DNA from 3 places in the Sphingomonas rosea genome. Region 3 is predicted to be linked to each of the others. Evidence: predicted binding sites of a transcription regulator. Region 3 holds the regulator's gene; each other region holds the start of a gene.
What was found. Region 3 encodes LexA, which represses DNA repair genes until DNA is damaged. Its sites were predicted from a motif close to GTTCCNCNCTTGTTCT; they were not measured.
Positions count from the first base shown of each region.

Region 1 (9,570 bases), 1.1 Mb from region 3:
CGAAGGCTATCTTTGGGATCCCGAAGTGCCGCGCGCCGCGATGGAAGCGGCGATCGCCGCCGCGCGCGAGGCCGGGCGCAAGGTGGCCTTCACCTTGAGCGACACCTTCTGCGTCGACCGCCACCGCGACGGCTTCCACCGTCTGCTCGACGAGAAGAAGGTCGATATCCTTTTCGCGAACGAGGCCGAGCTTCTCGCCATGACGGGCGAGCGCGACTTCGAAACGGCGCTCGCCGCGCTTGCCGCCAAGGTGCCGGTGCTCGCGGTCACGCGCAGCGAGCAGGGCGCGGTGGCGGTCGCGGGCAGCGAGCGGGCGTCGGTTCCGGCCGAGCCGATCGACAAGCTGGTCGACACCACCGGGGCGGGCGACCTTTTCGCGGCCGGCTTCCTAGCGGGACAGGCGCGCGGGCTCGGTCTCGAGGCGTCGCTCCGCTTGGGCGCGATCGCCGCGGCCGAGGTCATCCAGCATTATGGCGCGCGCCCCGAGGCCGACCTCAAGGCGCTGGCCGGCGACATCCTCGGCTGATCCCGCCCAGAGGGCACAAAGCAAAAGGGCCGGAGCATCGCTGCTCCGGCCCTTTCTTTTTGGCTTGTGATGCCGATCAGTTGCGGTGGTCGCCCTCGCCACCGACTCCGGCGACGCTCGGGTTCAGCGCGTCGACATCGCCTTCCGGCACGTCGACGATGCCACGTCCGAGATGGCTCGCTTTGCGGCTGTAGCCGAAATAGACCAGCATGCCGACGGCACCCCAGATGGGGAGCACGAGCATGGCGTCGATCGGCAGGTTGAAGAACAGGAAGATGCAACCCGCGATCGTCAGCGGTCCAAGCAGCCACAGCGCCGGGGTGCGGAAGCTGCGCTGGCGGTCCGCAGCGGTCTTGCGCAGCATCATGACCGCAATAGCGACCATCATGAACGCGTAGAGCGTACCGGCATTGGCGATGTCGGCGAGCTTGCCGACCGGCAGGAAGGCCGCCGCAAAGGCCACCGCACCGCCGGTCATCGCGGTCACGATATACGGCGTCTTCCACTTCGGGTGCACCGCCGAGAGCTTCTCGGGGAGCAGGCCGTCACGGCTCATCACGAAGAAGATGCGGGTCTGGCCGAACATCAGGATCAGGATGACCGACGGCAACGCCAGCGAGGCGGCGATGCCGAGTGCGTTACCGACGCCCGACCAGCCGATCTGGCGCAGGACGTGGGCGAGTGCCTCGTTCGAGCAGACCAGCGGCAGCTTGTCGGCAGCGTAGGTGGCGCACTGGCGGGCGAGCTCTTCCGAGCCGGCCGGGAAAGGCACGCCGTTCGGGCCCATGATCGGCTGGCCGCCCATGGTGCCGATCGCACCAGCGGCGACGAGGATGTAGAAGACCGTGCAGAAGAGGAGCGAACCGACCAGGCCGATCGGCACGTTGCGCTGCGGGTTCTTGGTCTCCTCCGCCGCGGTCGAGACCGCGTCGAAACCGACATAGGCAAAGAAGATCGTCGCCGCCGCGCCGACCGCGCCGAGGCCCGAACCGAAACCGCCGAAGACGCCGGCGGGCAGGAACGGATTGAAATTGTCGGCATTGAAGTAGGAGCTGGTCAGCGTGATGCCGATGAAGGCGGTCAGCGCGGTGACCTTGATCGCCACCAGCACCGCGTTGACGCGGGCGCTTTCGGTGGTGCCGATCATCAGCAGCCATGTGATGATGAGGGCGATGAAGACCGCCGGCAGGTTGATCAGCCCGCCTTCGATTCCGCCGAGCGCGAGCGGGGCGCCCGACAACCAGGTCGGCAACTCCACCCCGAGGAATTCCTTGAGGACCGTTCCGGAGAAGAAGCCGGACCAGCCGACCGACACGGCGCTCGCCGCGACGGCATATTCGAGGATGAGGGCCCAGCCGACCGTCCAGGCGAGGATCTCGCCCATGGTCGTGTAGGTGTAGGTGTAGGCGGAACCCGCGACCGGCAGCATGGCCGCGATCTCGGCGTAGCAGAGGGCAGCGACGATACAGACCGCGCCGGCAATGGCGAAGGCCAGCATCAGGCCGGGACCAGCCTTCTGGGCGCCGGCGGCGGTCAGCACGAAGATGCCGGTGCCGATGACGCAGCCGATGCCGAACAGCGTCAGCTGAAACGCGCCGAGCGTGCGGTGAAGCGACTTTTTCTCCGCGGTGCGGAGAATTGCATCGAGCGGTTTGACCCGCCCGAACAGCCCCTCATTGGGTGCCGATGTTGCCATAAGTAATTCAATCCCCTCCAAGGAATTCGTGGCGCGGGAGCCTAGCGGCTAGTTCCGGAGGCGCAATGCTGTTGTCACATCGCGCTGAAATCGCGGTTCAGCGGGCGAGCATGGCCCCGAGCGGTTGCCCGCCGAAGATGTGCACGTGGAGGTGTGCGACCTCCTGGCCCGATCGCTTCCCGACATTGGCGAGGAGCCGGTAGCCCTGCGGCTCGGCACCGACTTGGCGCGCGGTCTCGCCGATCGCCCGGACGAAGTCGGCGATTTCCGCCTCGGACGCCCGGGCGGAAAAATCCTCCCAGCTCACATAGGGGCCCTTCGGGATCACCAGCACGTGGATCGCGGCGAGCGGGTTGATGTCATGGAAGGCCAGGCTGTGCTCGGTCTCGAGTACCTTCTTCGACGGGAGCTCGCCCCGGACGATGCGCGCGAAGATGTTGTTTTCGTCATAGGGATGCTTGTGATCAATTGGCATGGAGGCGTTTCCCGGTTGACCCTAATGCCGGCCTCGCTACCAGTTCGGGCCATGGCCGACGAGAGCGCAGAAAGCCTGATTCCCTATGACGAGATCGTGCAGGAGGCGCTGCGCGATGTCGTGAGCCGCGTGCTGTCCTCGATCGAGAAGGGCGGCGGGCTGCCCGGCGGGCATCATTTCTACATCACCTTCCGGACGCGCTTCGCCGGTGTCGAAATCCCCAAGCACCTCGCCCAGCGCTTCCCGGACGAGATGACCATCGTCATCCAGCACCGTTTCTGGGACCTCCATGTCGCGCCCGACCATTTCACCGTCGGCCTGAGCTTCGGCGGAGTCCCCGCAACGCTGCGCGTGCCGTTCGCGGCCGTGACCGATTTCGTCGATCCGGCGGTCGACTTCAGCCTCAAGTTCCAGGCCAATGGCGCCGAGCATGACGGCCATGAAGAGCATGATGCCGCCGAGAATGACGCGCCGGTCGCGACCCCGGTCGAGGACGGCTCGAACGTCGTCTCGGTGGACTTCACTCGTAAGAAATGACGCTTGGCGTCACCCCGGGCTTGACCCGGCGTCTGCCTTCCTTTTGACGCGCGCTGAAGAACAAGGCGGATCCCGGCTCAAGGCCGGGATGACGGAAGGAAGCGCATGACCAACACCCGCACCGAGACCGACAGCTTTGGACCGATCGAGGTCCCGGCCGACTGCTATTGGGGTGCGCAGACCCAGCGCAGCCTCGGCAACTTCCCCTTCGGCGAGCGCGAGCGCATGCCGATCCGGCTGGTCCACGCCCAGGCGATCGTGAAGCAGGCGGCGGCGCGGGTGAACCGCAAGCATGGCCTCGACACCAAGCTCGCCGACGCGATGGAGACCGCGGCCGCCGCGATCATTGCCGGCCGCCACGACGACCAGTTCCCGCTCTCGATCTGGCAGACCGGCAGCGGCACCCAGACCAACATGAACGTCAACGAGGTGATCGCGGGGCTCGCCAACGAAGCGCTCGCCGGCACCCGCGGGGGCAAGACCCCGGTCCACCCCAACGACCACGTCAACAAGAGCCAGAGCTCGAACGACAGCTTCCCGAGCGCGCTTCACGTCGCCGCCGTGCTCGCGGCCGAGCAGCAGCTCTATCCCGCGCTTGACCGGCTGACCGCTTCGCTCGAGGCCAAGGCCAAGGCTTGGGACGGGATCGTCAAGATCGGCCGGACCCACACGCAGGACGCGACCCCGTTGACGCTGGGCCAGGAATTCAGCGGCTATGCGGCGCAGCTCAAGGCATGCCGCGCCCGGATCGAGGGCGCGCTCGAGGGCAATCTGCGCAAGCTGGCGATCGGCGGCACCGCGGTCGGCACCGGGCTCAATGCGCCCGAGGGCTGGGCGGACGACATGTGCGCCGCGATCAGCGACATCGCCGGCTCCTCCTTCCATCCCGCGCCGAACAAATTTGCCGAAATGGCGGCCCGTGACGGGCTCGTCTTCTTCCACGGCGCGCTCAACACGCTGGCAGTGGCGCTGACCAAGATCGGCAACGACATCCGCTTCCTGGGATCGGGGCCGCGCTCGGGCCTCGGCGAGCTCAGCCTCCCCGAGAACGAGCCGGGCAGCTCGATCATGCCGGGCAAGGTAAATCCGACCCAGGTCGAAAGCCTGACGATGGTCTGCGCGCAGGTCATCGGCAACCAGCAGGCGGTAACCGTCGGCGGTCTCCAGGGCCATTTCGAACTCAACGTCTTCATGCCGTTGATCGGGTCGAACGTGCTGCGCTCGGTCGAACTGCTGGCGACCGCGATGGTGAGCTTCGCCGAGCGCTGCGTCGACGGGATCGTCGCCAACGAGGATCATATCCGCGACCTCGTCGCGCGCAGCCTGATGCTGGTCACCGCGCTCGCGCCCGAGATCGGCTACGACAACGCCGCAAGCATCGCCAAGCATGCCCACAAGAAGGGGCAGAGTCTCAAGGAGGCGGGGCTCGAGCTAGGATTGGTCGACGAGGAGACCTTCGACCGGGTGGTCCGCCCCGAGACGATGATCGGTCGGTGAAGCGCGTAGCGGCTCTCGTCGCCTGCGGGCTTCTTGCCGGCTGCGCGACGAGACCGGCGCCTGAGCCCGTTCGGGTCCCGCCGCGCGTCGATCGCCCATCGGGATCGTCGGCCGGTCTGGTCAGCCCGCAGGAATATGTCGGTGAGTCGGCGTCGCGGACCCTGCTGCTGGTCCGCGCGGCCGAGCTGATCGCGGAGCGGGTGCCGGGGCTCACGTCCGAGGCCGACCGAATCGCGGCCGGGCAGCGCGGGATTGCGGCGCAGCTCAATCTTGCCGGGCGACGCCTCAATATCCTGCCATCGGCGACGCTCCGGCCGGCGCATGCCGCCGAGCTCCAGTTTCTCGAGCGCAGCGCCGATCCGGCGAGGGCGTGGCGAAGCCTGGCAATGCGGTCGATCGACGCCTGCATCATCCGCGAAAAGTCCTATGCCGAGCGCGGATCCAGCCCGACGTTGCGGCCGGTGGCCCGTTTTGCCGCATCTGTCTGTGAGGAGCAGCGGACCAATTTGAAGTAGCTGGAGTCGCCCGATTGACTCCGTTCGCATACTCGCGCGAATAAGAACAAAAGCAGAACAAGAACGTTGCGAGTCGTGTGGATCGAGGTTTTCGCCTTGTCGCCGGCGGCGGGAGCCGTGCGGCTGAAGAGGATGGTTTTCCGGCACAGGCCGGGCACCAATGGCCTTTGCCTGCCCGCGACAAACCCGCGCTCCGGCTTTCGCCGGGTGCCGGCAGCGCCATCCTGTCCGAACTTTTCGCCGATTCTCCGCGCGACGCCGGATGGACCGGCTTCGTCCTCGCGCAGGTTGCTCCGGCCCGGCCCTTGCTGTGGATCCAAGAGCGGATGGCGATCCTCGAGGGCGGGCGGGTCCATGCGGCCGGTCTCGGGCCACTGGCCGCCGAGCTCATCCATGTCGAGGCGCGCGACGCCAAGGCTGCCCTGTGGGCGATGGAGGAAGGCCTGCGATGCCCTGCGCTAGGCGGCGTCATCGGCGAATTGTGGGGCGATCCGCAGGCGCTCGACTTCACCGCGACACGGCGGCTGGCCGTGGCGGCGGAAAAGTCCGGGGTCGCCTGCTGGCTAGTCCGGTTGCAGGGCAGCGCCAATCTCAGCGGCGCGCGCGAGCGCTGGCGGCTGGGCAGCGCGCCGAGCGAAACCCATTCCTTCGACCCCAAGGCCCCGGGCAGCCCACGCTGGGACGCCGAACTCTTCCGCTCGCGCCGGCGGCTGCCCGGACGATGGGTGGTGGGGCGTGAACCGCCGAATCTGCTCCCTGTGGCTGCCGAACCTGGCGATCGAGCGCTGGGCCAATGGCAGCGACGCACCGGATGAGGCGCTGGCCCGGCCGGTGGTGCTCACGCTCGAGGGGCGTCACGGCCAGCTGATCCATGCGGTCACCCCGGCGGCCGCCGAGCGCGGCGCACGGCCCGGCGGTCGGCTGACCGACGCGCGGGCGCTCGATCCCGGACTCGAGGCCGAGCAAGCCGACGTCGCGGGCGAGGAAGCATGGCTACGCGCGGCGGCGCGCTGGGCGAGCCGCTGGTCGCCGCTGGTCGAGGTCGATGGCGCGCATGCGCTGCGGCTCGATGTCAGCGGGGTCGCGCACCTGTTCGGCGACGAGAAGGGGCTGATGCGCGACATGGAAGCGCGGTTCGCCGCCATGGGGGTCACCGCGCGGGCCGCGATCGCCCCGACCGCCGGCGCCGCATGGGGCCTCGCCCGCTATGCTGCCGAGCCGCGCCCGGTCCATGACGAGGAACTGGCGCGCGTCCTGGCGCCGCTCCCGATCGCGGCGCTGCGGCTGTCGGCGGTGGCCAATCACATGCTGGTGCGGCTGGGGCTGAAGCAGGTCGGCGACCTTGCCGGCGTGCCGCGCAAGGCGCTCGCCCGGCGCTTTCCCAAGGACGAACACCCGCTCGATGCGCTCGACCGCGCGCTTGGCCGCAAGCCCGAGCCGCTTACCCCTTTGCCCGAGGATCCGCCGCCGCGCGCGCTGTTGCCGATCAAGGAGCCGGTGGTTCATCCCGAGGCCGCGGCACAGGCGCTGGCCCGGCTGGTCCCGCCGCTGGCGCGCGAACTGGCGACCCGCAAGCTCGGCGCACGGCACCTCGTCCTGACCGCCTTCCGGGTCGACGGCAGTCTCGGCGAGGTCCAGGTCGCGACCTCGATCCCGACGCGCGCGCCCGACCATCTCCATCGGCTCCTGTCGGGCATGCTCGAGCGGCAGGGAATCGACCCCGGCTTCGGGATCGACGCCTTCGCGCTCGAGGTGCGCTGGTGGGAGAAGCTCGATTCGGCACAGGACGCCTTGCTCGGAGAGGCCACGGGCGAGACGGCGGTGGCGGCGCTGATCGACCGGCTGAGCGTCCGGCTCGGCCCGTCAAAGGTGCGGCGGCCGGTCCGGGTCGACAGCCATGTGCCCGAGCGCGCGGCCGGCTGGGGCGCGGGAGTCGACACCGACCCGTCGCCGCCCGCCGTCGCCGCGCCCCCCGCAGACCAGCCCACCCGGCTCCTCGATGCTCCCGAGGAAGTGGCGGTCATCTACGCCACTCCCGAGGGGCTGCCGCGGCGCTTCGTGTGGCGCCGCAAGGTGCATGACATCGCCCGCGCGCAGGGACCACGGCGGATCTCGCCCGAATGGTGGCGCGAGCGCTCCACCGCCCGGCTGCGTGACTATTACAAGGTCGAGGACAGCGAGGGCCGCCGCTTCTGGATTTTCCGCGAGGGCGTCGTCGGTGACGGCCGCGGCGGCGCGCCCTTGTGGTTCGTCCACGGGCTATTCGCGTGAGGCCGGGTCATGCCTGAACAGGAAGGCTATGCCCGCCGCCGGCTCGAGCGCGAGGACGGTCCGCTCCCGCCGATGCCCAAGGCCGCGTTCGTCGAGCTCGGCATCGCCACGCCCTTCTCGTTCCTGCGCGGGGTGTCCGACGCGCTCGAGCTCATTCCGACCGCGATGGAACTCGGTATGGACGCGATGGGGGTCGCCGACCGCAACACGCTGGCCGGGGTCGTGCGGGTCCACACCAATGCCAAGACGGCCGGGCTGAAGCCGCTGATCGGGTGCCGGCTGGTGATCCAATCGTCTCCCCTCCCGCCTGCGGGAGGGGCCGGGGGAGGGGTTGTCGCGATCCGCCCGGGACTTCACGAACCCGGCCTCGCCCCGGCCCCCTCCCCGCAGGGGGAGGGCGGGGATATCGAGTTCCTCGCCTACCCGCGCGACCGCGAAGGCTATGCCCGCCTGTCGCGCCTGCTGAGCCTTGGGCAGGGCCGCGCTCCCAAGGGCGAGTGTCACCTCACCCTCGACGATGTCGCGGAGCACCGCGAGGGCATCGCCTTCATCGCCTGCCCGGGCGAGAACCTCGACGCGTTCGAGGCGCGGCTGCCCGCGATCCGCGCCGCGTTGCCCGACCTCCGCCACATCGCTGCCACGCACCTCTATCGCGGCGACGACCTCGCGCGGATCGAGCGGCTCGACCGTCTGGCGCGGAGTGTCGGCGCGACCATCCTCGCGTCGAACGACGTCCTATACCACGTCCCCGAAAAGCGCCCGCTGCAGGACATCGTGACCTGCATCCGCGAGAAGGTGACGCTCGCCACTGCCGGCACGCGGCTCAATCCTAATGCCGAGCGGCATCTGAAGGGCCCGGACGAGATGATCCGGCTGTTCGAGCGCTGGCCCCACGCCATTGCCGCGACGCGCGACTTCGCCGACGGCCTCCACTTCAGCCTCGACGAGCTGCGTTACGAATATCCGCGCGAAAGCGTGCCCGAGGGGCGCACTCCGCAGGAGCAACTGATCCACCTCACCTGGGAGGGGGCGGCCGAGCGTTATCCCGATGGCGTCCCCGACAAGGTCGTCAGGCAGATCGAGCACGAGCTCCGGCTGATCGAGCGGCTCGACTTCGCGCGATACTTCCTGACGGTTCACAGCATCGTCGCCTTTGCTCGAAGCTGCGAGCCGCCGATCCTTTGCCAGGGCCGCGGCTCGGCGGCGAACAGCGCGGTCTGCTATTGCCTGTCGGTCACCGCGGTCGACCCTTCCACCACCGACCTCCTGTTCGAGCGCTTCATCTCCGAGGAGCGCAAGGAGCCGCCGGATATCGACGTCGATTTCGAGCACGAGCGGCGCGAGGAAGTGATCCAGCATATCTACGAGAAATATGGCCGCGACCGCGCCGGCCTGTGCGCTACCGTGATCCACTATCGCCCGCGCTCGGCGATCCGCGAGGTCGGCAAGGTGATGGGCCTGTCCGAGGACATTTGCGCTTCGATCGCCGGGACCATCTGGGGCTGGGGCGAGGACGTCACCGAAACCCACGTCACCGAGGCGGGGCTCGACCTCACCGACCCGCATCTCGCCCGGACGATCAAGCTCGCCGAGCAATTGATCGGCATGCCGCGCCACCTCAGCCAGCATGTCGGCGGGTTCATCCTGACCGAGCGACCGCTGATCGAGACGGTGCCGGTCGGCAACGGCGCGATGCCCGACCGCACCTTCATCGAATGGGACAAGGACGACATCGAGGATCTCGGCATCCTCAAGATCGACGTGCTCGCATTGGGCATGCTGACCTGCATTCGCAAATGCTTCGGGCTGATCGAGGAAGTGCATGGGCGAAAACTCGACCTCGCCACCGTCCCGCGCGAGGAGCCCCGCGTCTACGACATGCTGTGCAAGGGCGATTCGCTGGGCGTCTTCCAGATCGAGAGCCGGGCGCAGATGAACATGCTCCCGCGTTTGAAGCCCCGCTGCTTCTACGACCTGGTGATCGAGGTCGCGATCGTCCGCCCGGGCCCGATCCAGGGCGACATGGTCCACCCTTTCTTGAAGCGCCGGCAGG
Region 1 is NZ_BAABBR010000001.1:739,978-749,547, reverse strand. It holds gene ABD693_RS03630 (adenosine kinase) at 1-526, shown strand, start outside; gene ABD693_RS03625 (amino acid permease) at 603-2,222, opposite strand; gene ABD693_RS03620 (HIT domain-containing protein) at 2,320-2,697, opposite strand; gene ABD693_RS03615 (SspB family protein) at 2,749-3,234, shown strand; gene fumC (class II fumarate hydratase) at 3,340-4,731, shown strand; gene ABD693_RS03605 (hypothetical protein) at 4,728-5,246, shown strand; gene ABD693_RS03600 (ImuA family protein) at 5,414-6,061, shown strand; gene ABD693_RS03595 (Y-family DNA polymerase) at 5,982-7,517, shown strand; gene ABD693_RS03590 (error-prone DNA polymerase) at 7,527-9,570, shown strand, end outside.
Region 1: the regulator LexA is predicted to act here: its motif matches at 5,290-5,305, upstream of ABD693_RS03600 (ImuA family protein).

Region 2 (9,570 bases), 750 kb from region 3:
CCGCGACCACCCCGATGAAGGACAGCCAGAACCAGACGGGGGTGCCGAGCCAGTCGGCAAACAGGAATTCCATGGGGTCGTCTCCTCAGCGCGCGGCCGCACGCCGGGAGGCGGGCCGCGGGGCTAGAGCTTGAAGGTGAGGTTGAGCGTCGGCGCGTGGCCGACCACGTCGGGCCGGTTCTTGCGGATGCTCTGCTGGCGCGTGTAGCCGACGCCGAGATCCATCTTCCCGAAGGTCTTCTGGAAGCCGACGAAGGTGCGCAGGCCGGTCAGCCCGGTATCGCCGGTCGCCGAGGTCGCGCGCAGCGTGAAGAAGCCTTCCGCATTGGCGGCCAGCGCCCAGTCCTTGGGCTTGTCGGTCAGCGGAATGGCCACGCCGATGCGTTGCCGGAGCCGCCAGCCGGTCCGGTCGCGCCCGTCGATCATCCGTTGCTCGAGCCGCGTACGGCCCTTGAGCCCGAGCTTCGAATCCAGCGTGTAGCTGGCCTGCTCGATGATCCGCGTCTCGAGGTCCGCGCCTTCCTTGGAGCGATGCAGCCCGAGCGACAGCGAGGTCGCCTTGCTGATCTTCCGCCCCAGCCAGATGCGATAGATGTGGCTGTCGCCCGCAGGGCTCTCGCGGAAGCGCTGCTGGGTCTGGAATTCGACAAAGGTCTTCTTGTCGAGGTCGTGGCTGAGCGTCAGGTCCGACCACCATTCGAGCTGGTCGTCCGCGGCCAGCGCCGGGGTTGCGGTCAGCAGCGCGAGCGCGCCCGCGAAGATGGTCGTTTTCATGATGGTGTCCCCGTCCTTGCGGGGCCAGGCCGCCCGCCGCCGCCCCATCATCACAGGCGCATGACACTATCGTGTCATTCGCGTGCAAGTTCGAAGTCGCGCGATCTCCCGGCGGCCAGTCCTTGGTCGTCATAAGCTCCTCAATCAGGCTCGTGGTTCAGCCGATCGGAGCATCGTCAGTGAAGATGGGGGCGAGGACGCCGGGCCAGGTCACATCGGATGATCCGATGCGGTCCGACATCACGTGCTCCCGGCCGAATGATTCGGCCGCGAACGCGCCAGAGGGGCCCGGTCCGCGGAGACTATATATCCTGACCGGACGAAAAGTTCAAATTATCGCCGATTAGCGCCGCCGGCCGACCGAATAATCGATCCGGATCTGCACCCATTCGCCGACCTTGTAGTCCCCGCCGACCCGCGGCGGCCGGACCTTGAACTGCCAGGCGGCGGCCAGCACCGCCCGCTCGAGCCGCGAGCCCTTGGGCCATTCGTCGAGCCCGACGCAGTCGTCGACCTTGAAGCCCGGCACGGTCTTGCAGGCGATCAGCGCCCAGCCCGGATCGGCGGTCGAGAGATAGCCGCGAAGCTCGCTGTCATAGGGTTCGCGCAGCCAGGCCGCGGCGTAGAGCGTCTCGCCATTGGGTGCGCGCCCCACCACCTCGCTGTCGGCCTCGCCCTTGGGCGCGGGCGGCCCGGCCGGCGCGCGCTTGGGCGTTGCCGGGAAATTGCGCAGGTCCGCGCTCGCCATCTGCTCGGACGACATCTCGACCAGCGGGGAGGGGAGCTTGACCGCGGGCGGCGGGACGACGCTTAGCGGAGTCGCGACCGGTGGCCGCACCTCGGGGCGCGGCTCGCTCACCGGCTGGGTCTCGCGCGGCTGCGCTTTTTCCTGTTCGCTGGTCTTCTGCTCGGGCTGCGGTTCGTCCGCCGGCTCCTCGGACACGTCGAAGGTCTTCAAGGGCGCCTCGCCGCTCATCGGAACGAAGGTCCGGGCGCCGATCGTCAGCAGGATCAGCACCACCAGCGCCTCGAACGCCAGCGCCGCGCCGAGCCCGAGCAGCCGCCGGCGCCGCGATCCGCGCACCGCTTCGGCCTGCCGCCGCCGTCCCCACGTCGCTTCGCTCAACCCGCCTGCCTTCGCCGTTCGTGTCGCCGCCTGTGGCAAGCCCTTGATGAACCGCCACTGGCGCCGCTTGGCGGCATGAATGAGGCAGGCTCGCCGCCCCCCGGAGTGCGGCGCGGAAAACACATTATCCACCGCAATCTTCGGTTAACCATCATTTTCCGTCTTGCGTCCGAAAGCGGCGCAAAGCACAAGATGTTGTAGCGGATCGAGGGCACCAACGCACATCATTGTGGTTGGCGCTGGGGATAACTATATTCCCAGCGAGGGAGAAGCGCGTCCCTGTGGAAAGCGGGGAAAGCTTCTCCAAGGCCACTCGGCCCCTAGCGAATCGCGGGGCTTGGGCGTATCCCGGCTCCGTGAACGAAACGGGAACAACGCGCGGCGCTCAAGGCCGCCAGGAGGAAGCAGTCATGGACTTCTCGAGTGGCAGCGAGGTCGGCACCGCCGACGTCACCCCCACCGCAACCGCGGCGAAGAAGGACAGCAAGACCGTTGACGTGCGTCGCTTCGACGTCGTCACCGACTCGAGCCGCGACGCGCTCCTGACCGAATTCGGCAAGGAAACGCTGCGCGACCGCTACCTCCTGCCCGGCGAGGGTTATCAGGACCTCTTCGCCCGCGTCGCCTCGGCCTATGCCGACGATGCCGGGCATGCGCAGCGCGTGTACGATTACATCAGCCGCCTGTGGTTCATGCCCGCGACCCCCGTGCTGTCGAACGGCGGCACCGGCCGCGGCCTGCCGATCAGCTGCTACCTCAATTCGGTCAGCGACAGCCTCGACGGCATCGTCAACACCTGGAACGAGAATGTCTGGCTCGCCTCCAAGGGCGGCGGCATCGGCACCTATTGGGGCAATGTCCGCGGGATCGGCGAGCCGGTCGGCCTCAACGGCAAGACCAGCGGCATCATCCCCTTCGTCCGCGTGATGGACTCGTTGACCCTCGCGATCTCGCAGGGCTCGCTCCGCCGTGGCTCGGCCGCCTGCTATCTCGACATCTCGCACCCCGAGATCGAGGAGTTCCTCGAGATCCGGAAGCCGAGCGGCGACTTCAACCGCAAGGCGCTCAACCTCCACCACGGCGTGCTCGTCACCGACGAGTTCATGGAATGCGTCCGTGAAGGCGGCGAGTTCACGCTCCGCAGCCCGAAGGACCAGTCCGAGCGCGGCAAGGTCGACGCCCGCTCCTTGTTCCAGAAGCTGGTCGAGACCCGCCTCGCGACCGGCGAGCCCTACATCATCTTCATCGACCAGGTGAACCGGTCGATGCCCAAGCATCACCGCGACCTCGGGCTCAAGGTCTCGACCTCGAACCTCTGCTCGGAAATCACCCTTCCGACCGGCAAGGACCATCTGGGCGCCGACCGCACCGCGGTCTGCTGCCTGTCGTCCCTGAACCTCGAGACCTGGGACGAGTGGAACGGCGACAAGCAGTTCATCGAGGACGTCATGCGCTTCCTCGACAACGTGCTGACCGACTATATCGACCGCGCCCCCGACGAGATGGCGCGCGCCAAGTACAGCGCCGAGCGCGAGCGCTCGGTCGGCCTCGGCGTGATGGGCTTCCACTCCTTCCTCCAGGCCCGCAACCTCCCCTTCGAGGGCGCCATGGCCAAGAGCTGGAACCTGCGCATCTTCAAGCACATCAAGGCGCAGGTCGACGAGGCTTCGCTCCAGCTCGCGGTCGAGCGGGGGCCGTGCCCCGACGCCGCCGACATGGGCGTGATGGAGCGCTTTTCCTGCAAGATGGCGATCGCGCCGACCGCGTCGATCTCGATCATCTGCGGCGGCACCTCGGCCTGCATCGAGCCGATCCCGGCCAACGTCTACACCCACAAGACGCTGTCGGGCTCCTTCTCGATCCGCAATCCGTATCTGGAGAAGCTACTGATCGAGAAGAGCAAGAATTCCGAGCAGGTCTGGAATTCGATCCTCGAGCAGGGCGGCAGCGTCCAGCACCTCGACTTCCTCAGCCAGGAGGAAAAGGACACCTACAAGACCAGCTTCGAGATCGACCAGCGCTGGCTGATCGAGCTTGCCGCCGACCGCACGCCTTACATCGACCAGGCCACCTCGCTGAACCTGTTCATCCCGGCCGACGTCGACAAGTGGGACCTGATGATGCTCCACTTCCGCGCCTGGGAGCTGGGCATCAAGTCGCTCTACTACCTGCGTTCCAAGTCGGTGCAGCGCGCCGGCTTCGCGGGCGGGGTCGAGGCCGACAACACCGCCGAAGCGCCCAAATACGAACTTGCCGCCTCGACCGACTACGACGAGTGCCTCGCCTGCCAGTGATCCTTCATTCCCTCTTCCGCTCGCGGGAGAGGGAGGGAGCCCGCCTTGGCGGGCGGAAGGGTGAGGGCCTGTCCTCAAGGATCAGCGGAACCACGCCATGCTCGCCAACCCCGTCCTTTTCTTCCTTCTCGCCGTGGGCGTCATCGCCTTCGGCGCGTGGGTGGGACGCAAGCAGCGCGGGGGGCGTTGAGCGGCCATGAACATGCTCTTCGTCATCGTCGGCGGCCTCGCCGCCCTGATCGGCCTGCTCCTCCTCGTCACCGCGCTGCGCGGCCGCGTCGGGGAATCGCGCAAGTCCACAGCCCAGCTCATCGGCGGCATGATGATCCTCGCCTTCGGCCTGGTCCTCGCCGGCTTCGCCATCGCCTACGCCACCACCAAGCCCTATCCAGAGTTCCGCAACGAGGCGGCGTCATGAGCTATCGCCAGTCGAGCTTCGATCCCCTCGCGCCGTCGGCGCCCGTCGGCCCCCGGCGCCCGTTCAACTGGGTGCAGTGGCTCGGCGTCGCCTGCGAGGCGGGGGCGATCGCGATCCTCCTATGGCATTTTTCGGGCGTGCTTGGCTGGACCGGGGCGAAGCCGGTCTCGCCGATCTACAGTACGGCCACCGCAATCATCGGCATGACGCTCATCAACTCGCGCACCCAGCCACTCGCAGCCGAGGACGAGCCGCAGCGTCGCCGCAACGCGCGGTGGCTGGCGTGGACGCTGGGCGTGGTCGCCACGCTCGCGCTCCTCGCGATCATCATCGATATTTACAAATGACCCGCCGCCACTCCGCTCTTGCGAACCGCTCGCAACAACGCCACGCGTTGCGAATGATTCGCAACAAAGGAACTTCGCATGCGTAAGTGGCACCGCTGGCTCTCGGTCTTCTTCGGGATCCTCATCCTGTTCGTCGCCACCACCGGCATCCTCAGCCAGATCGGCAGCCTGGTGAACGACAGCCGCGCCGCCGCCGCGCCGCCGCCGGTCGTCCCCGCGGGCTTCGTCTGCCCCGAGACCATGAATTGCCGGCCCAAGCCCCAGCCGGGCGGCTGGAACCTCGGCCTGCTCCATCACCTCCACTCGGGCGAGGAGTTCGGACCGGTCGGCGTCGCGCTCTCGATTCTCAGTGGTTTCGCGCTGCTTTTCTTCGCTTTTTCAGGGCTTTGGATGTATATCCAGATGTTCCGCGCCCGCGCGTCCAAGACGTCCAACCCCAATCGGAGGCTGTTCTGGTGACCCAAGCAACGATCGTCACATTGTCGGCGCTGATCGCGCTCTTCGCGGGCCTCTACACCCTCGTCGTCTTCACCCGCCGCCGCCGCCTCGCCGCGGCCGCGTCCGACCCCATCACCCAGCCCAAGGACTGATCCCATGCCCCTCCTGCAAGCCAACAAGGCCTACAAGCCCTTCGAATATCCTTGGGCGTTCGAGTTCTGGAAGCGCCAGCAGCAGATCCACTGGATGCCCGAGGAAGTGCCCCTGGGCGAGGACTGCCGCGACTGGGCGCAGAAGCTGACGCCGCACGAGCGCAACCTCCTCACCCAGATCTTCCGCTTCTTCACCCAGGCCGACGTCGAGGTGCAGGACTGCTACCACGACAAGTACGGCTCGGTGTTCAAGCCGACCGAGATCAAGATGATGCTCACCGCCTTCTCCAACATGGAGACGGTGCACATCGCTGCGTACTCGCACCTGCTCGACACGATCGGCATGCCCGAGAGCGAATACAGCGCCTTCCTCCAGTACAAGGAGATGAAGGACAAGCACGACTATCTGAACACCTTCGGGGTCGACACCGACGCCGACATCGCCAAGACGCTCGCCATGTTCGGCGCCTTCACCGAGGGGCTGCAGCTGTTCGCCAGCTTCGCGATGCTGATGAACTTCCCGCGCTTCAACAAGATGAAGGGCATGGGGCAGATCGTCAGCTGGTCGGTCCGCGACGAATCGCTCCACTGCGAGGGCATCATCAAGCTCTTCCACGCCTTCGTGAAGGAGCGCGACTGCCTCACCGCCGACGTGCGCGATTCGATCATCGACCAGTGCCAGAAGACGGTGCGCCTGGAAGACGCCTTCATCGACCTCGCCTTCGAGCAGGGCCCGGTCGAGGGCATGACCGCCAAGTCGATCAAGAAGTATGTCCGCTACATCGCCGACTGGCGCCTCGGGCAATTGGGCTTCCAGCCGATCTACATGGTCGACGAGCACCCGCTCCCCTGGCTCGCACCGCTGCTGAACGGCGTCGAGCACGCCAACTTCTTCGAGCAGCGCGCCACCGAATATTCGAAGGCCGCGACGCGCGGAAACTGGAACGACGTCTGGGACAACTTCGACCGCCGCCAGAAAGCCAAGGTCGCCAACGACGCGCCGGAAGCCGAGGCCGAAGGCGGGCTGTTCGATGCGGCTACGGTGGCGGCGGAATGACCGCATACGGGGATCAGTACGGGGAACTCCTCGAAGATATCGAGGATGCCCTAGACTCGATGCCGGGAGACCCGAGCGCTATTGTTCCTGGCCTCACAAAAGATAGTCTCAAAGTATTCTTTCGTTCCTTCAAGTTGCTTTTGGACAGAGTTGATGCCGGTACTGGAATAGATTGGCCGCATCTGCTCTACTCCAACACTAATGTCCCCCAAACAGTGATAAATACTTCGGCAAATCTGATTGGCGCAAGGGGGAATGCGATAGATTATGCCTTACAAAACTACATGCCGACATTTGTAGATCTGCGGAATAGGTTGGAGTTAGCTACAGGAGTTGTGGCAACCGACTCTGCAAGCTCAACACCTCTGCGTCGTCGACTTGCAGCCGTCGAACGAGCCTTCGGGGAGGCTCAAAGCAAACAGGCCGCTGCGGAAGAATTGCAGCAGGCGTTAGAGGCGCAAATAAACGATCTACGCTCGAAGGCGGACGAACTCGGTACATCAATTGAAGACTTCAACCTTAAGGTAGCCGAAATAGAGGCGAGCCGGAGCAAAGCAATTTCCTTATTAAATGGGGACACTGACGAGGGGACAAGTACCGGTCTAGAAGGTCTGTCTGCTAGGGCGGCGGAAATTGTTAAACAGGCTGAAGCTTCGGCGAAGAAGGCTACGGAAGCTCAAAGTAGGGCCAGCAAGTCTGCGCAAAATGCCGAGCAGAGCAAAAACTCTGCTGAAATCGTGAGAAAGAACGCTCAAAGCGTTATCGAGGACGCTCGCAAGGCGTTGCGTGGCTCTACCCAAGCCGGATTAGCGGAATCATTCATTGCCGAGAGGGATAGCAAGCTTAAAGGGTTGGCAATCTTTGGAAGCTTAATTGTAGTGGGTGTAATTGGCGCCGTTCTTTTTGCAGTTAAGGAGGTTCTTCCAGCGGTCAGTGCGTTCTCTGAATCGGTTAAGTCGGGTCAGGGCATTGAGGCTCTCGGAATTAGCCTGCTGATTCGCACGGCCTTGCTTGCGCCCTTTGTGTTTTTGGCTTGGTTTGCTTCTGTACAATATCGAAGAATTGATCTTCTCCGGATTGACTACGCGGCGAAGGCTGCGGCCGCCAAGGCGTACATTGGTTACAAAGACGAACTCAAAGGTGATCCGAAGCTAACCAACGCACTTAAGGCTTACCTCATCCAGAGGTTCGGCGAACATCCCGTTAGACTTGTCAGCGGTGACGACAATGGGGAACCAGCAAGTTGGTGGGCCAACATGCTGAGCGGTGATCGATTAAGCCAAGGGAAGCCCGAGAGTACGTCTGCCGCTGCGGAGTGAAAAGCCGGAACGGCTAGCCACTTTTTAGCTATTACTACTGCATCTCCTTAGTCCCCACGATCCCCCTGGTTACGCGGCTTCTTCGTTGCCGCGTGCTTCCGGGCGTCCTGGCTGAGCGACCGCGACACGTCGACGCTCTCCTTGAACGTCCCGTCCTCGCGGCGGCGGACGAAGCGTTTGTCGGTGCCCGTGTCGATCAGCTCGCGCTCGTTGGTCATGACGCCTACTCCCTCTGCACCCGCCGCCAACGTCCCGCGCGCGACAGGGATTCCCGCACCTCGCCCGAATGCGACGGGCCGCCCCCGTCGGGAGTCGGGCCGCGCCGGCGCAGTCCCGACCAGTCCTTACGACTTGGCAAGATGATCCGCCTAAGCAGGCGCGATGACGCACCAGCCAGTCATCGCGCTGACCTTCGAACAGTCGCTGCACCAAGCCGTTGCCGAGGTGAATCGCTGGCGCGGCCATTGCCTCGAACTGCACGCCCGCCTCGAACGCGCCGTCAATGCGGCGCTGCGTCACTGGCAACCGGAATGTCCGCTCCCGCAGAAGTTCGCTGACCGGCTGAAGGCCCTTGCCCGCCTTGCGGCGGCCGACGGACCTCACGCGAACAAGAGCCTGGTGTCGACCATCGACCAACTTCAGGAGCTTCGCTCCGAATGGCGCGACCGCCTGGCGCATGCCACGTCGACGGTTCACCTCGATCAGGCGCGGGACTGGATCTGGCACTTCAGCATGCCCCGGTCCGGGGGGAAGATCGACGATAGTGGCGCGATCACTCGGGGCGACGGGGAGGAGCTCGAAAGCAGGCTTTCAAAGGCCGTGAATGCGCTGCGCTCGCAGCTGCGCAAGGCCGACGTCCCGCAATGCTGCTGAGAACGGCCCGCCCCGGCGATTAGCCAAACCACCCCATCCGTGCTACATCCTCCCCATCGCACGGATCGGCCTTCGTAAGCCCGTGCGGCTGAGAGATCTTACGCGCTCTTGCTTACCGGCAATGGAGCTGCACCTCATGGACATGAACTATCTCTACTGGCGCCGCGGCGTCTCGCTCGCCCGCGCCGGCGCGGCCGCCTGCGATGCCTCGCGCACCGCGCACCTCGACCTGTTCGAAGCCTATGGCCATCGCATCGTCGCCCGCCGCCGGGCCATCAATTCATGAGCCGCGTCCTGTTCCTCAGCCTGCCCGAGCAGGAAGTCATCGCCAGCTGCGACAAGGCCGAAGTCGGCATTTCCGCGCTCGAGCGCCTTCCCGACGGCGGCACCCGCCTCGTCTGCATGAGCAGCGCGGGCGCGGCGACCATGTCGGTCAAGTTCAAGCGCAGCCTGATCGCCGACACCGCGCGGCGCGAGCGCTTCCGCCCGGCCTTCTCGCGGCACTGATCGCCCGGGAAGGGGGGGGGGGCGCGGCTTGCGGTGTAGGATATCCTCCGATACCCTAACCCAAATGGCACGTTTCGAAGGTTTTGACGGGAGGGCATTTCGCCTCGGCAAGGCCCCCGCGCGCGCATCCGGCAGCCGTCGCGCCGCGAGCGACTCGCGGACCCTATGACATTGGAGACCTTGTTCAGGAAAGGACTGGGCCTCCGATCGCCGCACGACCCGCGCACGATGGCACCGTCGACCCGTTCGCGCGGCGACCAAAGCT
Region 2 is NZ_BAABBR010000001.1:1,075,767-1,085,336, forward strand. It holds gene ABD693_RS05310 (TerC family protein) at 1-73, opposite strand, end outside; gene ABD693_RS05315 (DUF2490 domain-containing protein) at 124-774, opposite strand; gene ABD693_RS05320 (hypothetical protein) at 1,118-1,900, opposite strand; gene ABD693_RS05325 (ribonucleoside-diphosphate reductase subunit alpha) at 2,311-4,194, shown strand; gene ABD693_RS05330 (hypothetical protein) at 4,391-4,612, shown strand; gene ABD693_RS05335 (hypothetical protein) at 4,609-4,959, shown strand; gene ABD693_RS05340 (PepSY domain-containing protein) at 5,038-5,418, shown strand; gene ABD693_RS05345 (hypothetical protein) at 5,415-5,549, shown strand; gene ABD693_RS05350 (ribonucleotide-diphosphate reductase subunit beta) at 5,554-6,606, shown strand; gene ABD693_RS05355 (hypothetical protein) at 6,603-7,925, shown strand; gene ABD693_RS05360 (hypothetical protein) at 7,973-8,143, opposite strand; gene ABD693_RS05365 (hypothetical protein) at 8,307-8,798, shown strand; gene ABD693_RS05370 (hypothetical protein) at 8,920-9,084, shown strand; gene ABD693_RS05375 (hypothetical protein) at 9,081-9,305, shown strand.
Region 2: the regulator LexA is predicted to act here: its motif matches at 2,258-2,273, upstream of ABD693_RS05325 (ribonucleoside-diphosphate reductase subunit alpha).

Region 3 (9,570 bases):
AGCGTCGCCTCATAGGCGCCGAGGCGCATCGTGCCCCCGAGGTCGCCGCCGGCGGCGCGCTCCTGCAGGCCCTCTTCGCTCATCCACTCGGTGATCATTCCGACCACCGGCTCGCTGGTATCGCCGAACTCGGTGCTCGACGCCTCGGCGTGACCGGCCGCCCGCGCACCCTCGATGCAGGCCATCTGCATGCCCAGGCAAATGCCGAAGAACGGCACCTTGCGCTCCTTGGCGAAGCGCACGCTCGCGATCTTGCCCTCGCTCCCGCGCTCGCCGAACCCGCCGGGCACGAGGATCGCGTGCATCGGCTCTAGTTCGCCCGCGAGGCTCTCGTCGCCCTTCTCGAACATCTCCGCGTCGAGCCACTTGATGTTGACCTTGACGCGGTTGGCGATGCCGCCGTGGACCAGCGCCTCGCGCAAGCTCTTGTAGGCGTCCGGGAGGCCGACATATTTGCCGACCACGCCGATCGTCACTTCGCCCTCGGGATGGTCGACCGCATCCATCACGCTTTCCCACCGGCTCAAGTCGGGGCGCGGGTCGGTCGGAAGCCCGAACGCCTTCAGCACCTCGTCGTCGAGGCCTTCGCGATGATATTGCAGCGGCACGTCGTAGATCGAGCGCGCGTCCAAGGCCTCGATCACCGCGCTCTTGGGCACGTTGCAGAATTGCGCGATCTTGGCCCGCTCGGCCTCGGGGATCGGCATCTCGCAGCGGCACAGCAGCACGTCGGGCTGGACGCCGAGGCTCGAGATTTCGCGCACGCTATGCTGGGTCGGCTTGGTCTTGAGTTCGCCCGCGACCTTGATCCACGGCACCAGCGTCGTGTGGACGCTCACCGTATTCCCGCGCCCGAGGTCGTTGCGAAGCTGCCGCAGCGCCTCGATGTAGGGCAGGCTCTCGATGTCGCCGACCGTCCCGCCGATCTCGCAGATTACGAAGTCGAGGCCGTCGGTGTCGGCCAGCGCGAATTCCTTGATCGCGTTGGTGACGTGCGGGATCACCTGCACGGTCGCGCCAAGATAATCGCCGCGCCGCTCGCGCGCGATGATGTCGCGATAGATGCGCCCGGTGGTGACATTGTCCGACTGCTTGGCCGACACGCCGGTGAAGCGCTCGTAATGGCCGAGGTCGAGGTCGGTCTCGGCCCCATCGTCGGTAACGAAGACCTCGCCGTGCTGATACGGCGACATCGTCCCCGGATCGACGTTCAGATAGGGGTCGAACTTGCGGATGCGGCACTTGTAGCCGCGCGCCTGCAGCAGGGCTGCAAGACTAGCCGAGAGGAGACCCTTACCGAGGCTGGAAACCACGCCGCCGGTGACAAAAACAAACCGCGCCATGGGAGTCGGGCCTTAGGGATGAGAATCGAAAAGGGGCAAGGAGAATCTTTCTCCCGGCCCGGTGGACGCATCACTTCCGGTCGCCTCGAGCGAGGCCGGGGCGCGGCCCGCGACGTCACCCGGGCCTGGCGGAAAATGGTGCTTATTGCGCGAGCGGGACCGCGCCGTTGTCGGCCGGCGGGGCGTTGTTCGGCTTGACCGCACCCGCCGGCGGGGCGGTAGTGGTGCCGGCATCGCCGAGCGGCGCGGTCGGTGCCTGCTGCGACACCGGCTGAGCGGCGATCGAGGCATCGACCTTCTGCGCATCGCCGCGCGTGCCGGCGATCGCGGCGAGCACGATGCACAACACCACGAACAGGCCGCCCAGCGCCGCCGTCGCCCGGCTGAGGAAATCGGCCGCGCCGCGCGCGGTCATGAACCCCGCGCTCGACCCGCCCACGCCGAGGCCGCCGCCCTCCGAGCGCTGCAGCAGGATGACCGTGCAGAGCGAGACGGCGACGAGGGTCTGGACGATGAGCAGGAAGGTGAACATGGGCGGCCACTTAGCGGCGAAGCCCGACAAGTTCAACGATGCGGATTTTCTACGCCGCGCCCGCCTCGACGATCGGCAGGAAGTCCGCCGCCGTCAGGCTCGCGCCCCCGACCAGCGCCCCGCCGACCTCGGGCGTCGCGAAGATCTCGGCCGCGTTCGATGCCTTGACCGACCCGCCGTAGAGGATCCGTACCCCCGCCCCCGCCTCGCCATAGGCTGCGACCAGCCGCGCGCGGATCGCCGCGTGCATTTCCTCGATGTCGCCGCATTCGGCGACGCGGCCGGTGCCGATCGCCCAGATCGGCTCATAGGCGACGCTGAACCGCGCCGGATCGACCGGCCCTTGCGGCAGCGAGGCATCGACCTGCGCCGCGACCGTTTCCTCGGCCCGCCCGGCCTCGCGCACTTCGAGGCTTTCGCCCACGCACAGGATGACCTTCAAGCCCGCGCGAAGCCCCGCCTCGGCCTTGGCCCTGACGTCGGCATCGGCCTCGCGATGCGCGTCGCGTCGCTCGCTGTGCCCGACGATGACGATCTGGGCGCCCGCGTCGTGAAGCATCGCCGCCGCGAGGTCGCCGGTATGCGCGCCCTCCTCGTTGGCATGCATGTCCTGCGCGCCGACGGTAAAGCCCGGGACCGCTTCGGCCGCGCGGTGGATGAGCGTCGCGGGCAGGCACAGGGCGACGTCGACCGCCCCCTCGTACTTCGCCGCAAAGGCCGCGATCGCGCGCACTTCGCCCAGATCGGCCGAGGTTCCGTGCATCTTCCAGTTGCCGGCGACCAGCTTGACCATATGCGCTCCGTTCACTTGCCGTTGAAGTGCCGGCGCCTAGCAAGCCCCTGTGCTTGAAGGAAGCGCCGCGCGGCCCTACAGCCCCGCCCCAGTCTCTCACACGTCCAGGACCAGATACGCCCCCATGCTCGGATTTTTCCGCCGCCTCACCAAGTCCAAGGCCGGCACGGTCATCGGCATCCTGTTCCTGGTCGCGATCCTCGCCAGCTTCGCGGTCGCCGACATCACCAACCTGCGTCAGGGCGGCGGGTCGCTGCCGCAGGGCACGCTCGCCAAGGTCGGCGGCGCCGAGCTGACGCAGGCCGATCTCGACACCGCGCTCCAGCGCCGTCTCGCCCAGGTCCGCGAGCAGAACCCGCAGGCGACCTACGCCGACCTCGCGGGCGAATTCGACACCATCGTCGACAGCCTGATCCAGGAGCGCACGCTCTGGGCCTATGCCAAGAAGCACGGCTTCACCGTCTCGAAGAAGCTGGTCGACGCCGAGATCGTCAAGATCCCGGGCGTCCAGGGCCTCGACGGCCGCTTCAGCGACGCCGCCTACAAGCAGTTCCTCGCCCAGAACCGCCTGACCGACAGCCAGGTCCGCCGCGAGATCGAGACCGCGCTCCTCCAGCGGCTCGTCCTGACCCCCGTCGCCGCCAACGCCCGCGTCGCGCAGGGCCTCGCACGCCCCTATGCCGACAGCCTGTTCGAGCAGCGCTCGGGCGAGCTCGCGCTCATCCCCTTCGCCGCCTTCGTCAACGGCCCGGCCCCGACCGACGCCGAGCTGCAGGCCTTCTACCGCCAGAACCTCCCCCGCTACACCATCCCCGAGCGCCGCGCGCTCCGTATCGCCCGCCTCACCGCCGAGCAGCTCGGCTCCATCGCCCCGAGCGAGAAGGAGATCGCGGACTATTACAAGGCGAACGCCGCGACCTACGGCGGGGTCGAGAAGCGCGTCGTCTCGCGCGCCACCCTGCCCGACCGCAACCAGGTCGCCGCAATCGTCCAGCGCGCCCGTGCCGGCGGCACCTTCGCCGCCGCCGCCGCGCCCGCCGGCTTCTCCGCCGCCGATGTCAGCGTCGGGCCGCAGACCCGCGCCGAACTCGCCGCCAAGACCGGTGAAGCCGTCGCCGCGCAGGTCTTCGCCGCTCCCGCCGGCACCGTAATTGGCCCGGTCCAGTCCTCGACTGGCTTCGACGCGATCAAGGTCGAGAGCATCCAGGCCGCCGGCGGCAAGAGCCTCGAGGCCGCACGCGCCGAGATCGTCGCCAAGCTGACCGCCGACAAGAAGAAGGAAGCGCTCGCCGACCTCGTCGGCAAGGTCGAGGATGCGCTCGCCGACGGAAAGACCTTCGACGAGGTCGCCGCCGCCTACAAGCTGCCGGTCCTCACCACGCCGCCGCTGACCCGCACCGGGGCGGTGTTCGACCAGCCAACCTACAAGCTCCCGCCCGAATATGGGCAGATCGCGACGCAGGGCTTCGACCTCGGCGTCGACGACGATCCCGTGGTCGAGACGCTTCCCAACGAGGTCGGCTACGCGCTCGTCGACGTGACCGACACCGTGCCGGCGACCCCCGCGCCGCTGGCCCGGATCGCCGCGCAGGTCCGCAACGACTTCGTCGCCCGCCGCGCCAACGAGCAGGCCGCCGCCGCCGCGCAAACCGTGCTCAACCAGGTCGCCCGCGGCACCGCGCTCAAGGACGCCATGGCCGCGCTCAAGCAGCCCGGCATCAAGCCCGCCGAGGCGATCGAGCTCAAGCGCGGCGCGCTCGCCCAGTTCGCGCAGCAGGGCCAGGAAGTCCCGCCGCCGCTGCGCATCCTGTTCTCGCTGCAGCCGGGCAAGGCCCAGCGCGCCGCGGGTCCCTCGGGCATCTATCTCGTCAAGCTCGACAAGATCGTGCCCGGCAGCGCCGCCTCGCAGCCGACGGTGATCGCCCAGCAGCTCGTCGAGGTGCAGCGCGCCGCCGGCACCGAACTCGCGCTCGAGTGGCTCACCGCCGCCCAGAAGGAGCTCAAGGTCAGCCGCAACGAGGAGGCCATCGCCGCCGCCAAGGCCCGCATCCTCGGCAACGGCGCCGCGCCGGCGGAGTAACGCCAGCCTTCTGCGCGTGAGGCCAGGATGAAGCTGCTCGTCATCGACAATGTCGACAGCTTCACCTTCACGCTGGTCGATTACCTCCGCCAGCTCGGCGCCGAGGTGACGGTCGCCCGCTCGACCGACATCACCGTCGCCGACGCCCTCGCCCACCCCGGCCCGCTTCTGATCAGCCCCGGGCCCGGCCACCCCGCCGACGCCGGCATCTCGGTCCCACTCGCCGCCGCCTGCGTCGAAGCGTCCAAGCCGCTCCTCGGCGTCTGCCTCGGCCACCAGGCGATCGCGCTCGCCGGCGGCGCGACCATCGCCCACGCCGCGCCGATGCACGGCAAGACCGACGCCATCACCCACGACGGCAGCGGCCTCTTCGCCGGCCTCCCCACCCCCGTCACCATGACCCGTTATCACAGCCTCGTGGCGGAGGACCTTCCGCCCGACCTCGTCGCCACCGCCCACGGAAGCGACGGCACGGTCCAGGCACTCTCCCACCGTTCCGCCCCGGTCCACGGCGTCCAGTTCCACCCCGAGAGCATCGCCAGCGACCACGGCCTCGCCCTCCTCGCCAATTTCCTGGCGCTGGCCGGGTAACCGGTCAGCGCTCCCGCCGGGTTGGCTGGTCGGCGGCGGGCACAAAAACGTCTTGACGGACCTCGTAACGTTCCTTACCCGTTCCCCGTCTGTTCACTACAGGGCCCGTGAACCTCATGCTGACCGCCAAGCAACGCGAACTGCTCACCTACATCGACCAGCGTCTCAAGGCGGAGGGGGTGAGCCCGAGCTTCGACGAGATGCGCGAGGCCCTCGACCTCAAGAGCAAGTCGGGCGTGCACCGCCTCATCTCCGCGCTCGAAGAACGGCAGTTCATCCGCCGCCTTCCCAATCGCGCCCGCGCGCTCGAGGTCGTCCGCATGCCCGAGACGGGTAGCGGCGCGCCGGCCCCTGCCCTGTCGCCGGCCCCGCGTCCGGTGGTCGCCGCCAATGACACAATCGACCTGATGCTCGCCGGCCGGATCGCCGCCGGCACCCCGATCGAGGCGCTGCAGGGCCAGGACAGCTTCCCCGTCCCTGCCGCCCTGCTGGGACCTGGCGAACATTATGCGCTCGAGGTGTCGGGCGACTCGATGGTCGACGAGGGCATCCTCGACGGCGACTATGTCCTCATTCGCAAGACCAACGTCGCGCGCGAGGGCGAGATCGTGGTCGCGCTGATCGACCATGAGGAAGCGACCTTGAAGACCTTCCGCCGCGAAGGGCAGATGATCCGCCTCGACCCCGCCAACCGCGCGCACGAGCCGCAGCGCTACGAGCCGCGGCGCGTCGAGATCCAGGGCAAGCTCGCCGGCCTGATCCGCCGCTACCACTGACACGCCCGCCGCCGGCCGCGCGGCACTTCGGCGGACGGTCGCGCCGTTCGGGCGCACGCCTCCGAAACGGTCGGAACGCGGCGGCGGGGTCTGGCTTTTCTCCTGCCTGAAGGAGGAACAAGCCATGGCTTTCGACCGATATCGTGACGACGACCGAACCCGCGACCGGCTCCGCGACGACGAGCGCGCGCCCGACCGCGACGCTTACCGCGATCGCGACCGCGGCTTCTTCCGTTCGGGCCGCGACGACCGCGACCCCGCCAGCCGCCGCGAAGACGCCCGCGACCGGTTCGCCCGCACCGATCGCGGCGCTCCCGTCCCGACCGACGAGACCCGCGACCTGATCGCCTCGAGCAAGGTTGAGGGAACGCCGGTCTACGGCCGCGACGACCAGCGCCTCGGCACGATCAAGACGCTGATGCTCGACAAATATCGCGGCCAGGTCCGCTACGCCGTCCTGTCCCACGCCACCGGATTCCTCGGCATGGACCAGCAGCATTTCCCCGTGCAGTGGGACGAATTGCGCTACGACGAGCAGCGCGGCGGCTACCGTGTCGATTTCACGAGCGAGGACGTGCGCTACACGCTCGAACGCCGCCAGCGTGAACGCGCGGACCCTGGCCGCGACATCGACCGCGACTGGCGCCGATAGACGGCGCCAGACGGATCGTCCCGGGTCAGATCAGGCCCGGGATGATCCTTTTCACTCGCGCCGCATAAGCGTCATAGGCCCCGCCGAAACGCGCGCGCAGCAACCGCTCCTCGGCCTGGACCCGGATCGCCGTCCCGACTGCGAAGGCGACCAGGGCAAAGGGCAGATGCCGCTCATATCCCAGCGCGACCGCCATTCCGCCGAGGTAAAGCAACAGCCCGAGATAGATGGGATTGCGCACCAGCGCGAACGGCCCGTTCGTCACCAGCCGGTGCGCCTCGCGGGTCCGCGCGACCAGCGCCCATTCCTCACCCATCACGCGAAACGCGCTCAGCACCAGCCACAGGCTCGCCCCGATGAGTAGCAGCACGAGCCAAGTCCGCGGCGCTGCAAGCCCCTCGGAGAAGCCGGTCGTGACGGCGACCGGGCCCGAGGCGAGGGCAAAGCCCAGCGCCTGGACGAGGATCCCGAGCTTCGAAGAGCCGGCCTTCTCGCCGCCCTTCTGCTGCTCCGCATCCTGTCCGCGGCTGACCCGGATGATCCCGATCAGGCCGATCGCCAGACCGACGAACAGCACCGCCAGCGCCGCCGCATTGGTCGGCACGCCGCGCCACAATTGCATCATGCTTCACTCCCCCACGTAAACCCCGCGCACGGAGTGCCGCACGGTCCCGGGACTGGCAAGCCGATCAGTAGCCCGACGCGCTTTGCCCGGTCGGCTTGCTCGGGTCGATCATCGGCGCGGTGCTCGCCCCGGCGGTGCTTGCGCCGCGCGTGCTCACCATCGGACGGCTCGCGGCATAGGCCTGCGAGCGCGCTTCCATCTCGCGCTCTTCGGGATCGGTGCTCGCCTGCCGTGCGCGGCTCGAAAGGCTGCCGAACGGCCCGCCATAGCCGAGCGTGCCGTCGACCTTCATCTGCTTGGATGCCTCGGCCAGAAGCGACTTCAGCGCCATGTTCGCGAGCATCCCGTTCAGCGGCGGCATGTCGGTCGCGCCGGTCGCCTTGCGGAACTTCTCGTCGTCGATCCGGATCGTGCCCTGGACGTCGGTCGCCTTGCCCTCGTCGGCCGCAACCATCTCGAGCCCGACCATCGCGGCTTCCTCGCCGTCGATCGTCATGATCGCCTCGAGCCTCTTCCCCTCGACCTTTTCGTAATCGTAGGCGACGACGACGCTCTTGCCGTCGATCGTGCGCAGGTCCTTGCTCGGCTTGCCCCACGCCTGCTCGAAGGCGGCATAGGTCGCGCTCGGGCTCGCCTCGAACCGCTGGGTCACCGCCGGACCGCAGCCGGCCACCGCGAACCCCAGCACGCATATTCCAAGCAGACGCAACGCCATGAAAAACCCCCTAGCTCGGCACGGGCCAAGCTAGGGGGCGATCACTTGAAAATCGATTAAACGACCGCGCTTACCAGATCCGGACCCGGTCCTTGGGCGCGATGTAATATTTGCTGTCGGGCCCGACCTTGAACGCCGCATACCAGGCATCGAGGTTGCGGAGCGGCCCGATCACGCGGAAGCGCTGCGGGCTGTGCGGATCGCTCGCGACCTGCGTCTTGATCGCCTCGGGCCGCGCCTTGCCGCGCCAAGCCTGGGCGAAGGCGAGGAAGAAGCGCTGGTCGCCGGTCAGCCCGTCGATCACCGGCGCCTTCTTGCCGTTTAGGCTCTTCATGTAAGCGAGGTGCGCGACCTCGAGCCCGCTCATGTCGCCGATATTCTCGCCCATGGTGAAGTCGCCGTTGATGAACACGCCCGGCGCCGCCTCGTAGCTGCTGTACTGCTTGCCGAGCGAGGCGGTCAGCGCCTTGAAATTCTCGGCGTCCTTGGGCGTCCACCAGTCGCGCACCGCGCCATTCTCGTCGATCTTGCGGCCCTGGTCGTCGAAGCCGTGCATGATCTCGTGGCCGATGATCGCGCCCGCCGCGCCGTAGTTGACCGCGGCGTCGGCGCGCGGATCGAAATAGGGCGGCTGCAGGATGCCCGCCGGGAACACGATCTTGTTCTCGAGCCCGCCATTATAGGCATTCACCGTCGCCGGGCTCATCGCCCACTTCTTGCGGTCGACCGGCTGGCCGAGGTCGGCGAGGCGGTAGTTCCACTCGAACTGGCTCGAGCGCTTGACGTTGCCGTAGAGGTCGTCGGCCGACATGCTCAGCGCCGAATAGTCGCGGAACTTGTCCGGATAGCCGACCATCACGTCCATCTTGGAAAGCTTGCGCAGCGCCGCTTCCTTGGTCGGCTGCTCCATCCAGCTGTTGCCGCGGATCCGCTCGGCCGCCGCCAGCTTCAGGTTGGCGACGAGGCTTTCCATCTTGGTCTTGGCCTCGGCCGGGAAATAGCGCTCGACATAGGTCTTGCCGACCAGCTCGCCGAGGCGGCTGTCGACCTGCCCGATCCCGCGGCGCCAGCGCGGCCGCTGCACCGCCACGCCCGTCAGCGCCTTGGCGAATTCGAACTGGCTGTCGACGAAGCGCTTCGACAGATAGGGCGAGGCCTGCGCGGTCACCTTGTAGCGCTGCCACGTCTTCAGGGTGTCGAGCGGGGTCGCCGCGAACAGCGCCGACTTGGCCTTGATCGCCGTATTGTCGCTGACCAGCACCTTGGGGCTCGCCGCGACGCCCGACAGCGTCAGGTAGCGGTTCCAGTCGACGCCCGGCGCATAGGTCGCGAGGCTCGCCGGGGTCATCGGATTGTTGATCTTGTTGATGTCGCGAAGGTCGGTCCGCGCCCAGCTCGCCTTGGCCAGCTCGGTCTCGAAGGCGAGGATCTCGTCGGCCTTGGCTGCCGCATCCGGCGTGCCG
Region 3 is NZ_BAABBR010000001.1:1,823,649-1,833,218, reverse strand. It holds gene pyrG (CTP synthase) at 1-1,343, opposite strand, end outside; gene secG (preprotein translocase subunit SecG) at 1,486-1,875, opposite strand; gene tpiA (triose-phosphate isomerase) at 1,925-2,668, opposite strand; gene ABD693_RS09145 (peptidylprolyl isomerase) at 2,793-4,748, shown strand; gene ABD693_RS09140 (anthranilate synthase component II) at 4,776-5,339, shown strand; gene lexA (transcriptional repressor LexA) at 5,456-6,115, shown strand; gene ABD693_RS09130 (PRC-barrel domain-containing protein) at 6,240-6,767, shown strand; gene ABD693_RS09125 (methyltransferase family protein) at 6,793-7,392, opposite strand; gene ABD693_RS09120 (hypothetical protein) at 7,457-8,107, opposite strand; gene ABD693_RS09115 (M13 family metallopeptidase) at 8,178-9,570, opposite strand, start outside.